DNA from 2 places in the Brachybacterium sp. AOP24-D1-21 genome. Region 2 is predicted to be linked to the other one. Evidence: riboswitches for the same ligand, from Rfam matches in the RefSeq annotation. Region 2 holds a riboswitch; the other holds the start of a gene.

Region 1 (5,562 bases), 2.9 Mb from region 2:
GACGAGACGGGCCTGTCCCGCCTGATCCCCTCGCTGCCCGTCGAAGCCGCACTCGCCCTCGGGATCGAGAAGGGCGGGGACGTGTTCAACATGGCCCAGCTCGGATTCCGCATCGCCCAGCGCGCCAACGGCGTCGCGAAGCTCCACGGCGCGGTCTCCCGCGGCATGTTCCAGGACCTCTACCCGGGCTTCGACGTGCCCGAGGTGCCGATCGGCTCGGTCACCAACGGCGTGCACCGCCGCACCTGGACCTCGGCGCACATGGATGACCTGTACAAGAAGGCGCTCGGCGACGTCGACATCTCCTCGCTGAGCGACTGGAGCGCCCTGGCGACCCTCACCGACCATGAGCTCACCGAGACCCGCAACGCGCTGCGCGCGGATCTCGTGACGATGGCTCGGGATCACGTCAAGGAGTCGTGGCTGCGCCGCGGTGCCGACGAGGCAGAGCTCGCCTGGACCGAGCACATCCTGGATCCCAACGCCCTGACCATCGGCTTCGCCCGCCGCGTCTCGACCTACAAGCGCCTCACGCTGATGCTCTCGGACCCTGAGCGTCTCAAGAAGATCCTGCTGGACGAGTCGCGTCCGGTCCAGATCGTGGTGGCGGGCAAGTCGCACCCGGCCGACCGCCCCGGCAAGGAGTTCCTCCAGCAGCTGGTGCAGTTCGCCGATGACCACGGCGTGCGCCATCGCATCGCCTTCCTGCCCGACTACGACATCCGCATGGCCTCGGTGCTGATCGCCGGCTCGGACGTGTGGCTGAACAACCCGGTCCGACCGGAGGAGGCCTCCGGCACCTCCGGCATGAAGGCCGTCCTCAACGGCGGGCTCACCTTCTCGGTGTCCGACGGCTGGTGGGACGAGATGAAGGACGACGAGGCGGGATGGACCATCCCCACCGCGGAGGTCCCCGACCAGTCCGAGCGCAACCGGATCGAGGCCGAGGCCCTCTACGAGATCCTCGAGCAGTCGATCGTCCCGCTGTTCTACGAGCGTGACGCGCGCGGCATGCAGCGTGGCTGGATGACCAAGGTCCGCTCCTCGCTGGTCAAGGTCGCCCCGCAGATCGTCGCGGCACGCATGGTGCGTGACTACGTCACCGACCTCTATCTGCCTGCCGCCCGGGCTGCGTCCGCCTTCGCCTCGGATCCGGCGCTGGCCGGCGAGTTCACCGAGTGGAAGGCCGCAGTGCAGCAGGCCTGGTCTGCGATCGCCGTGAGCGGGGTGACCCTCGAGGGCACCGACGGGTCGACGGTCTCCACCGGCGCCGAGGTCACGCTGGTGGCAGACGTCGAGCTGGGCGGCCTTCGCGACACGGACGTGCTGATCGAGGCGGTGCTCGGTGAGATCGGCGCGGATGATGAGATCATCGATCCTCAGCTGATCCCTCTGCAGCGCGGGGACGACGGCCGCTGGGCCGCACGCTTCGCGCTCGCCGCTCCCGGCGAGGTGGGCTACACCGTGCGGGTCACGCCGCAGCACCCGGTGCTGGCCTCCCGCGCCGAGCTCGGGCTGGTCGCCACCGCCTGAGCGACCCGCCGCACCACCACTGAAAGGCCCCGACCCCGTGCCGACCCGCCGCCAGCTCCTGCTCACCACCGCTGCGATGGGACTGGCCGGGGCCGGGGCGCTCAGCGGCTGCTCCTCGGATCGGTCCGTCGAGCTCGAGGACGGCGACACGCTGCGGATGCGGGTGTGGAGCGAGGCGGCAGCGGCGGCGTACGAGGAATCCCTCGCGGAGTTCACCGACAGCACCGGGATCGCGGTCGAGGTAGAGGTGCTCGGCTGGGATGACTACTGGACCCAGCTGCCCTTGGACGTGGCGGCGAAGAACCTGCCCGACGTGCTGTGGATGAACACCGCGAACCTCGCCCAGGCTCATGCCAGCGGGCGGCTGCTCGAGATCGGCGAGATCGTCGGCGAGACCTCCTCCCGGTGGGAGGGCGTCGCGACGGACCTCTATCGGCTCGAGGACGGGCTGTGGGGTGTTCCCCAGCTCTGGGAGCAGAGCATCCTGGTCGCGCACGAGGGCCTGGTCGCCGCGGCCAAGGGTGACGCGACCGCGCTGAGCTTCGACCCCGGCGCGCCGACGGACCCGCTGCGGGACCTCTCCCGCGCGATCACCGTCGACGGGGAGGGCCGCCACCCCGGGGACGAGGGCTTCGACCCCGGCACCCGGGCGACGTTCGGCTTCAGTGCGCATCCCGACCGTACTGCGGTGCTGGGACCGTTCATCGCTGCTCAGGGCGGCAGCTGGCAGGACGAGGACGGGACGATGTCCTTCGCCTCCGACGCGGGCACCGCTGCGGTCCAGTACCTCGCCGATCTCGCCTCTTCGCACCTCGGCCCGGCGGGGTCGGAGACCACCGCGGACCCGACGCTGTGTCGGAACCTCTTCCTCCAGGGCAAGCTCGGTCTGCTGCAGACGGGCACCTACGATCTGCACACCCTGGCCGAGGAGATCGGTGGCAGCTTCGACTGGGGCATCCATCCCGTCGTCGCCGGCTCCCAGGGCCCCCGCCCGCTGGTCCACGCGATCGCCGCCGTCGGCGTCGAGGCGAAGAAGGATGAGCGGGCCGCAGCGATCGCCGAGCTGCTGAACTGGCTCGGTGGCGCGGACGGCCAGCGCGTGCTCGCGGAGAACCGCCTGGGCATCCCGGCCCATCGCGATCTGCGCGGCGCCTGGGAGGAGAGCTGGGCGGAGGCCGGGGTGGACGTCTCGGTGATCGAGGCGCCCGAGTCCGCGGCGCGCCCCGAGACGGGGGATCGTTCGGCGATCGCCACCGGCACCGCTCTGCAGGGCATCGCGAAGATCTTCCGTGGCGAGGCCACCGCCGCCGAGGCGCTCCCCGAGGCGCAGCAGGCCGCCCGGGAGGCGATGGGCTGAGCAGGGCTCGACGGAGCGGCGAGGGCTGCACGGAGATCTGAAGCGAGAGCTGGGTCTATACTCGGCCGCGGACACGGGGTGCGTCGTACGACGCTGAGATCACACCCGTGGAACCTGATCTAGTTCGTACTAGCGAAGGGATGTCCTCCATGGCTCCGTCGTACCCTGCCCGAATTCCCCGTGTGCTCTCGATCGCCGGCACGGACCCCTCCGGGGGAGCCGGCACCGCCGCGGATCTCAAATCCATCACCGCCGCAGGCGGTTACGGCATGAGCGTGGTCACCGCGCTCGTCGCCCAGAACACCCGCGGCGTGCGGGAGATCCACGTCCCGCCGGCCCCGTTCCTGGACCGGCAGCTCCGCGCGGTCAGCGACGATGTGGTGATCGATGCGGTCAAGACCGGCATGCTCGGCACTGCCGCGCTCATCGCGACGGTCTCCGAGTGGCTCGACGAGCATCCCCCGCAGATCCTCGTCGTCGATCCGGTGATGGTCGCGACCAGTGGTGACAGCCTCCTGGCGCCGGACGCAGAGCAGGCCATGATCACCTTCTGCTCGCGCGCCACCGTCGTGACCCCGAACATCGAGGAGCTCGCACGCCTGACGGGGAGCGAGCGCGCCCGTGATGAGCGGGCCGCCCTCGAGCAGGCCCGAGGATGGGCCGCACGGACAGGTGTCGCCGTCGTGGTGAAGACCGGACATCTGGACTCCGCGACGGTGACGAACACCTGGGTGGGCCCCGACGGCATCTGCCTCCCGGTCCCCTCGACGCGGGTGAGCTCGACCAGCACCCACGGCACCGGATGCTCCCTCGCTTCGGCGCTCGCCACCCGATTGGGCAGCGGGGAGTCGCCGCAGGAGGCGCTCGCCTGGTCCACCCAGTGGCTGCATGAGGCCATCTCCCACGGGGAGGCGCTGCGGGTCGGGAGCGGCCACGGTCCGGTGGACCACTCCCACCGCGCCCGCCGTCTGCAGGCCGCCGGGGAATCCACCCCCTGGCTCGGTCCGGGAGCTGTCCCACCCATCCTCGACTCCCCGGACCAGATCCTTTCGGCGCTCGGTGCCGCGCTCCCGGCAGCGGCGCGGATCGAGCCTGCCGTCGCCCCGGCCGGGCCATGGACGCAGGCGCTGTGGGCTGCGGGGGAGCCCATCGCTCGCAACATCGCGGAGTCCGACCTCGTCCGTCAGCTGGTCGACGGCAGTCTGCCCCCGAACGCTTTCGCGTTCTACCTCGCCCAGGACTCGCTGTACCTGCGTCGCTACTCCCGCGCGCTCGCGGCGCTCTCGGCCGCTTCGACCGATGTCGTGGCCCAGGTGTTCTGGGCCCGCGGTGCGAGCAGCTGCCTCACCGTCGAGTCCGCGCTGCACCGTGGCCGGCTCGGTGAGCAGGAGGAGATCGGGGTCTCCCCGGTGACCAGCGCCTACACCGACTTCCTGCTGGCCACCACCCTCGGGGAGGAGCGTGCTGTGGGAACCGCCGCCGTGCTGCCCTGCTACTGGCTGTACGCGCAGACGGGGGCCACACTGCCCTCCGTCCCGAGCGATCACCCCTATGCGGACTGGCTCGACACCTACCGTGACCCGGGCTTCGTCATCGCCACGCAAGGAGCACTGGAGCAGGTCGAACGGGAGCTCGCCACAGCCTCCCCAGCGGTCCGCTCCGCAGCGGTCCGTGCCTATCTCCTCGCCAGCCGGCATGAGCTGGAGTTCTTCGACCAGGCGCTGCGCCTGGCGGCACCGGTTCCAGCGGACCAGCACGAGACGATCCTGGAGGGGGCGCTGTGAGCGGGACCCATATGCTGCCGGGGACCCCGATCGCGACCACCGATGAGCGCCTCCCCCCGGCCGGCCGGGCCGCCCTGCGCGCCGGCGTCGTGGGCAACTGGGTGGACAACATCCACGTCTTCCTGCCGCTGACCGCGCTGGCCCCGGCGATGGTCGTGCTCGCCGGGCCCGCGGCAGCAGCTTCGACGGGGTCCCTGATCGTCGTCGCGATGCTGTTCGGGCGGCCCGTCGGCGGGATCGTGTTCGGGCGCATCTCGGATCGTCTCGGGCGCACCCGCACCACCCGGGTCGCGATCGCCGGAACCGCCGCCTGTGCGCTGGCGATCGCCATGACGCCCACCCACGAGATCCTCGGTGCGGGGACGATCGCCCTCATCCTCGCGCTGAGGTTCCTCGGCGGAATCTTCGTGGCGGGGGAGTACTCGGCTGCCATCCCGCTCGCCATGGAATGGTCCCGGCCCCGACGGCGCGGCCTCATGAGCGGATTGATCCTCTCGATGGCGCCGTGGGCGCAGGCGAGCATCGCCTTCTCGGTGGCGATGCTGCTGATGATGCTGGGCCCCGATGCCTACGCGGCGTGGGGGTGGAGGCTGCTCTTCGTGCTCGGAGCACTGGCCTCGATCGGCATGCTGATCTACTACAGCCGCCAGGTCACCGACGCCCCGGTCTTCCACCGACGGGCCCGGACCACGTCGGTGCGCCCACGAGCGGGCCTGCGGGATCTGCTCACCGGCCGCTGGGCCTCGTCGTTCTGGCAGGTCTTCCTCCTCATGACGGGGCTCTGGCTGCTCACCAACACCACGGTGCTGCTGCTGACCGGCCGACTGGGGACCGACACCGGACTGCCCGCGACCGGCGTCTCGATGGCGATCGGGATCGCCTCCATCG
Region 2 (5,562 bases):
TGGGGCTCACCACGAGGCGCCGCAGGGTGCGGTCATCGCGCTCGGTCGCGATGATCTCCGCGGTGGACTGGAAGCCCGAGGTCATCACCGCCGCGGCGATCATCCCGGCGAGGTAGTAGGTGGAGGCCGCGACCTCGGTGCCGTCCTGCAGCGTCCAGGCCTGGTCGAAGATCGTCGCGAAGATCGCGAACAGCACGATCGGGAAGGCGAAGCCGAAGATCACCTGGAGCGGCTCGCGGTAGAACTGCAGCAGCTCGACGCGGGTGCGCACGCCGACGGCGCGCAGCAGGGAGGGGGCGCGGCGGGAGGCGGCCGACGTCGGGGCGGCAGGATGCAGGGTGGGAGCGGTGGTGGCGCTCATCGGGGTCCCTCCGAGACGAGGCCGAGGTAGATCTCCTCGAGGGACGGGCGGCGCACCTCGAGATCGGGCAGGGAGGGATGGGCGGCCAGCAGCTCGCGCAGCAGCGGATCGGGGTCCTCGACCACGCGCGCCTGCGGCCCGTCGGGGCCGGTCCAGGTGACCGTGGAGCTGGTGCCGTGGGCCCGACGGATCTCGGCGACGGTGCCCTCGGCAACGATCCGCCCGGCACGCAGCACGGCGGCGCGGTCGGCCAGGAACTCGACCTCATCGAGGTAGTGGCTGGTCAGGACGATGGTGGTGCCGAGCCTGCGCAGCTCCCGGATCAGCTCCCAGAACTCGCGCCGCGCGGCCGGGTCGAAGCCGGTGGTGGGCTCGTCGAGGAACAGCAGCTCCGGCCGGGAGACGATCCCGGTGGCCACGTCGAGGCGTCGGCGCTGCCCGCCGGAGAGGCTCGCGATGCGAGCGCCGGCCTTCTCCGCGAGGCCGGTCGCCTCGAGCAGCTCGGGGACGTCCCACGGGTCCTCGCAGTAGGCCGCGTACTGGGAGACCATCTCCCGCACCGTGAGCGAGGCGCGCTCGCTGCCGCTCTGGGCGACGATCCCCACCCGGTTGCGGTCCCGGCTGCCGAGCGCCGTCGGGTCCAGGCCCAGCAGGTCGATCGTGCCGGACTCGCGGTGTCGCAGCCCCGTGCACATCTCGAGGGTGGTGGTCTTACCGGCGCCGTTGGGGCCGAGCAGCCCGAAGATCGTGCCCCGGGTGACACGGAATGACACATCGTCGACGACGCGGCGGCCGCTGTAGGACTTCACGAGGTGGGAGACGGCGAGGGCGGGCGGAGGGTCTGCGGCGGGTGCCGGGGTCGGGGCGGTCCGTGTGCTGGTCATGGCTCGAGTCTGGGAGCGCGGCGATGCAGTCGGTACCACCGAGTAGCCACGATCGCCTCCACCGATCGGTGGAGGCGAGCACGCGCCGGGGGGCCGCCCCCTGTGCAGACGGTGCCGGCGGCGATAGGTTCGAGGGACCGTCGCACCCATTCCCAGGAGGAACCGATGAAGATCCGCCACCTCGTCCACTCGTGCTTGCTGGTGGAGACCGGCGGGCGTCGACTGCTGATCGATCCCGGCGGCTTCAGCGGCGAGGCCGTGCGCGGCCTCGGCGCCGCGGTGCTGACAGGGATCGACGCCGTGCTCCTGACCCATCAGCACCCCGATCACGTGGACCGCACCCTGCTGGACGAGGTGCTTCGCCTGGCGACCACCGCCGAGGTGATCGCGGAGCCCGAGACCGCGCAGCAGCTGCGGGAGGCGGTCGACGGCGCCGCTGCGGTGCGCCCCGAGCAGCTGCGTCCGCTCGCCGCCGGGGACGCGCACGTGCTTGCCGCGGTCCAGGGCCACGGCTCGTTGCGGATCGAGGCTGTCGGCGGCCGGCACGCGATCATCCACCCGGACATTCCGCGGGTCGGCAATTCGGGTCTCGTGATCTCCGCGGGGGACGGCCCCCGGCTCGGCGTGACCGGAGATTCCCTCGAGCCGCTGCCGGAGTTCCACGGCATCGACGTGCTCGCCTTCGCCGTCGTCGCCCCCTGGTCGAAAGTGTCCGAGACCGTCGACTTCCTCCGCGCCGTCGGCCCGACGCTGGCCCTGCCCGTGCATGAGGCGATTGCGAGCGACGTGGGCCGACCGATCTATCTGCGCCAGGCCACTGCCCTCGCTCCCGAGGGCACGGAGGTGCGTGACTGGCCGGTCGACGGGGTCATCGAGCTCCCCGGGAGCTGAACGCGCCATGAGCGCCGAAAGGAACAGGAACCGGTCCGAGGACCGGCGGGACCCCGCGGACCGAGCAGGGACCGGCGACGGTGCCTCCCGCGCGATGCATGCGGTGCCCCGGGAGCACTTCCTGCCCCCGGAGCTGCGGGACCGTGCCGGCGTGGATTCCCCGCTGCCGATCGGAGTGGGCCAGACCAACTCCCAACCCAGCACGGTGCTGGACATGCTCCGCCTGCTCGATGTGCGTGAGGGGCAGCACGTGCTCGACGTCGGTGCCGGTTCCGGCTGGACCACGGCGCTGCTCGCCCACCTCGTCGGACCCTCCGGGAGCGTGGTGGGTGTGGAGCGGCAGGTGAGCCTGCTGGCACCTGCCCGTGCCGCGCTCGCCGGGACCGTCGGCCGCGAGGACGGCCGCGCGGAGATCCGCGAAGCCCTCCCCGGGGTGCTGGGGGCGCCGGCGGACGGACCTTTCGACCGGATCCTGGTCTCCGCCGCCGCCCGGTCCAGCCACTGGTTCGTGGACCGCCGCGCTCCAGGGACGCCGGATCGGGGTACGGTGCTTCCGTGCACGGGAGTCCGGTAGGCCGGGCTGAGAGGGAGTTCTCGAACTCCGACCGTAGAACCTGATCCGGATCATGCCGGCGCAGGAAGCTCCGCCAGGCGATCGTCGCTGCGCGCCCGTGCCCTCGTGAAAGGCACGGATCGTGAGCATCACTCCCGTCGGCACCCCCGCCACCCTCCCGGGCACCGCCCCGGATCCCACCGAGACCCCGCTCGGCTTCGGCGTCGGCGCCAGGGTCACCGCAGCCGTCATGACCGATGACTACGCCCGAGTGCTCGTCGGCATCCTGTCCCGGCTCGACCTCACCGGCCTGGTGCGCGAGACGGGGGACGTCTCCACCTATCTCGGCGGCCACGAAGCCCACCTGCAGCGGTATCTCATCGACCTCGCAGACGACCTCGCCCGCACCGAGCACCACGCCACCCTCTCCGTGACCCTCTCGCGCGGCTGCCCGGGAGAGGTGACCTGCGAGCTTCCCGGTGGCGCCGGCCCGCGCGACGTCGGGATCACCGAGCCCCGTCGCACCGGCCGTTTCGCTTCCGCGGAGTGGGCGCTGTACCCGCTGGCGGACCAGGTCGCCGCCGACGGCACCGCGCCGGACCACATGCGCGACATCTACGCCGCGATCGACCGCGCCCGGGAGCTGGGCACCTTCCGCGGCTCCGAGCATTTCGTCACCCGCCTCGAGGGCGACATCGGCGAGGTGATCGCGACTGCCGTCGCCGGCTGGTTGCAGGTGGGTCGCAGCGTGCAGCACGTCACCAGCCATCTCACCCTCTCCCTGAACAGCCCCTCCCACGAGGTGCGCGAGCTCGGCGAGGAGACGCGATGACCCGCGCACAGACTCCGGCAGAGACCCCCTCCCGGGCTCCCGGCCAGACTCCCTCGCAGGCCTCTGATCTGGCCGCTCGTGCCGCCCGGCGTCCGAGGCTCTCCCTGCGCGAGATCGTGCTGGTGGTGGTGCTCGGTGTCGTGTTCGGCTTCCTGTACTGGGTGTTCGTCCAGGCCTGGAACGGGCTCGCGATCGCGATGGGCCCCGCCGGGGACCTCGCCCAGCACGTCCTGTTCGGCTCCTGGCTATTGGTGGGACCGGTGGCGCTGGCGATCCTGCGCCGCCCTGGCGTGGGCATCCTCGCCGAGATGCTCGCCGCGATCATCGAGGTCGTCTTCCTCGGCAGCCCCGTCGGCCCGATGCTGGTGCTCGCCGCCGCGCTGCAGGGCATCGGCAGCGAGCTGCCCTTCGCCCTGACCCGCTACCGCCGGTTCGGTTGGGGAGTGTTCGCCGCCTCGGGCGCCTTCGGTGCGGGCCTGGTGTTCTTCTGGACCGCCTACCGGATGGGCTGGTACGGCCAGGACCTGCTCGCGCTGCGGCTCGGGATGCAGGTGCTCTCCGGGATCGTGCTCGGCGGTCTGCTCGCCAGGGTGATCGTCCGCGCCCTGGAGCGCACCGGCGTGCTCGCGAACTTCGCGATCGGTGCCGCCGCGCAGGGCGACGACGGCATCCCGGCACGTCGTGTCCGCTGAGGCCGCAGCGGCCGCCGAGGTCACCGCGCCGGGCGAGAGGGAGGCGGCGGCCCCCGGGCAGTCGGGGACGGTGGTCGAGGCACGGGAGCTCGAGGTGGTCCTGCCCTCGGGGGACGGCGTCGGCCCCTGGACCGGGAGCATCCGGGCCGGGGAGCAGGTGCTCCTGCTGGGCCCCAGCGGCTGTGGCAAATCGACGCTGCTGCGCGCGCTCGCCGGCGCGCTCCCCTCCCACCAGCGCGGCCGGGTCACCGGCACCCTGCGGGTGGGCGGCATCGACCCGATCGCCGAGGGGGTCCTGGCCACCGCGGGGACCGTCGGATTCCTCGGTCAGGATCCGACCGACGGGGTGTGCCTCCCGCGGGTCGCCGATGACGTCGCCCTCCCGCTCGAGAGCCGCAGCGTGCCGCCCGCGCAGATCGGGAAGCGCGTGCGCGAAGCTCTCGCAGACGCGGGCATCGAGACGCTCGCCGACCGCCCGGCCGCGACGCTCTCGGGCGGACAGCTGCAGCGTGCGGGCCTCGCCGCGGCGCTCGTCGCCCGGCCGCGCCTGCTGCTGCTGGACGAGCCCACCGCGATGCTCGATGCCGAGGGCGTGCGCGCTGTGCGCGACGGCGTCGAGCGGGCTGCGCGCGAGGGCGGAGTGGCAACGATCCTCGTGGAGCACCGCCTCGACGACTGGGCGGGGGAGTCGGGCCTGGCCGGACTTCCGGCACGGACCATCGCGCTCGACGCCTCCGGGCAGGTGCTCGCCGACGGGCCGACGACTGTGGTGCTCACCCGTCACGGCGCCGCGCTGCGCGAGGCGGGGTGCTGGCTGCCCGGGGAGGTCGAGGAGACGCTGAGCTCCGAGAGGGGGTCCGGGGAGGTGGCTCCGTCCCCAGGCCCGGAGGCCACGCCGGATCCGCTGCTCACCGTGCGGGGCGCCGAGCTCGGCCACGGCGACCGCACCGTGCTGCGCGAGGTCGAGCTCACCGTGAATGCGGGGCGTCTGCTCGCCGTCGTGGGCCGTAACGGCGCCGGGAAGTCCACGCTGCTCGGCGCGCTCTCCCGCCTGGACCTCCCGCAGGCGGGCACCGTCGACGGTGCGGCGGCTGGGCTCGTGTTCCAGCGACCCGAGGCGCAGTTCGTGGCCGACACCGTGCAGGCGGAGCTCGCCGCGTCCGGGGCCGGGCACGAGCAGGTCGAGGAGATGCTCGCCCGGCTGCGCCTGCAGGCGCAGCGGGACGCCAGTCCCTTCAGCCTCTCCGGCGGTCAGCAGCGCCGGCTCTCGATCGGCGCGATGCTGCTGACCCAGCGCCCCGTGCTGCTCGTGGACGAACCCGGCTACGGCCTCGATCGTGTCGCTCAGC

The links. Region 2 has a riboswitch for thiamine pyrophosphate ahead of ACT3UF_RS01280 (YkoF family thiamine/hydroxymethylpyrimidine-binding protein). Riboswitches for the same ligand answer to the same signal wherever they lie in the genome.
Region 1: it holds a riboswitch for thiamine pyrophosphate, as region 2 does, so the genes downstream of both, ACT3UF_RS14055 (bifunctional hydroxymethylpyrimidine kinase/phosphomethylpyrimidine kinase) here and ACT3UF_RS01280 (YkoF family thiamine/hydroxymethylpyrimidine-binding protein) in region 2, are expected to answer to the same signal.

The regions. Positions count from the first base shown of each region.
Region 1 is NZ_JBQSXX010000001.1:3,134,959-3,140,520, forward strand. It holds gene glgP (alpha-glucan family phosphorylase) at 1-1,533, shown strand, start outside; gene ACT3UF_RS14050 (extracellular solute-binding protein) at 1,571-2,890, shown strand; TPP riboswitch at 2,955-3,048, shown strand; gene ACT3UF_RS14055 (bifunctional hydroxymethylpyrimidine kinase/phosphomethylpyrimidine kinase) at 3,040-4,674, shown strand; gene ACT3UF_RS14060 (MFS transporter) at 4,671-5,562, shown strand, end outside.
Region 2 is NZ_JBQSXX010000001.1:263,915-269,476, reverse strand. It holds gene ACT3UF_RS01300 (ABC transporter permease) at 1-361, opposite strand, end outside; gene ACT3UF_RS01295 (ABC transporter ATP-binding protein) at 358-1,245, opposite strand; gene ACT3UF_RS01290 (MBL fold metallo-hydrolase) at 1,411-2,136, shown strand; gene ACT3UF_RS01285 (protein-L-isoaspartate O-methyltransferase family protein) at 2,144-2,710, shown strand; TPP riboswitch at 2,686-2,794, shown strand; gene ACT3UF_RS01280 (YkoF family thiamine/hydroxymethylpyrimidine-binding protein) at 2,832-3,521, shown strand; gene ACT3UF_RS01275 (ECF transporter S component) at 3,518-4,213, shown strand; gene ACT3UF_RS01270 (ATP-binding cassette domain-containing protein) at 4,203-5,562, shown strand, end outside.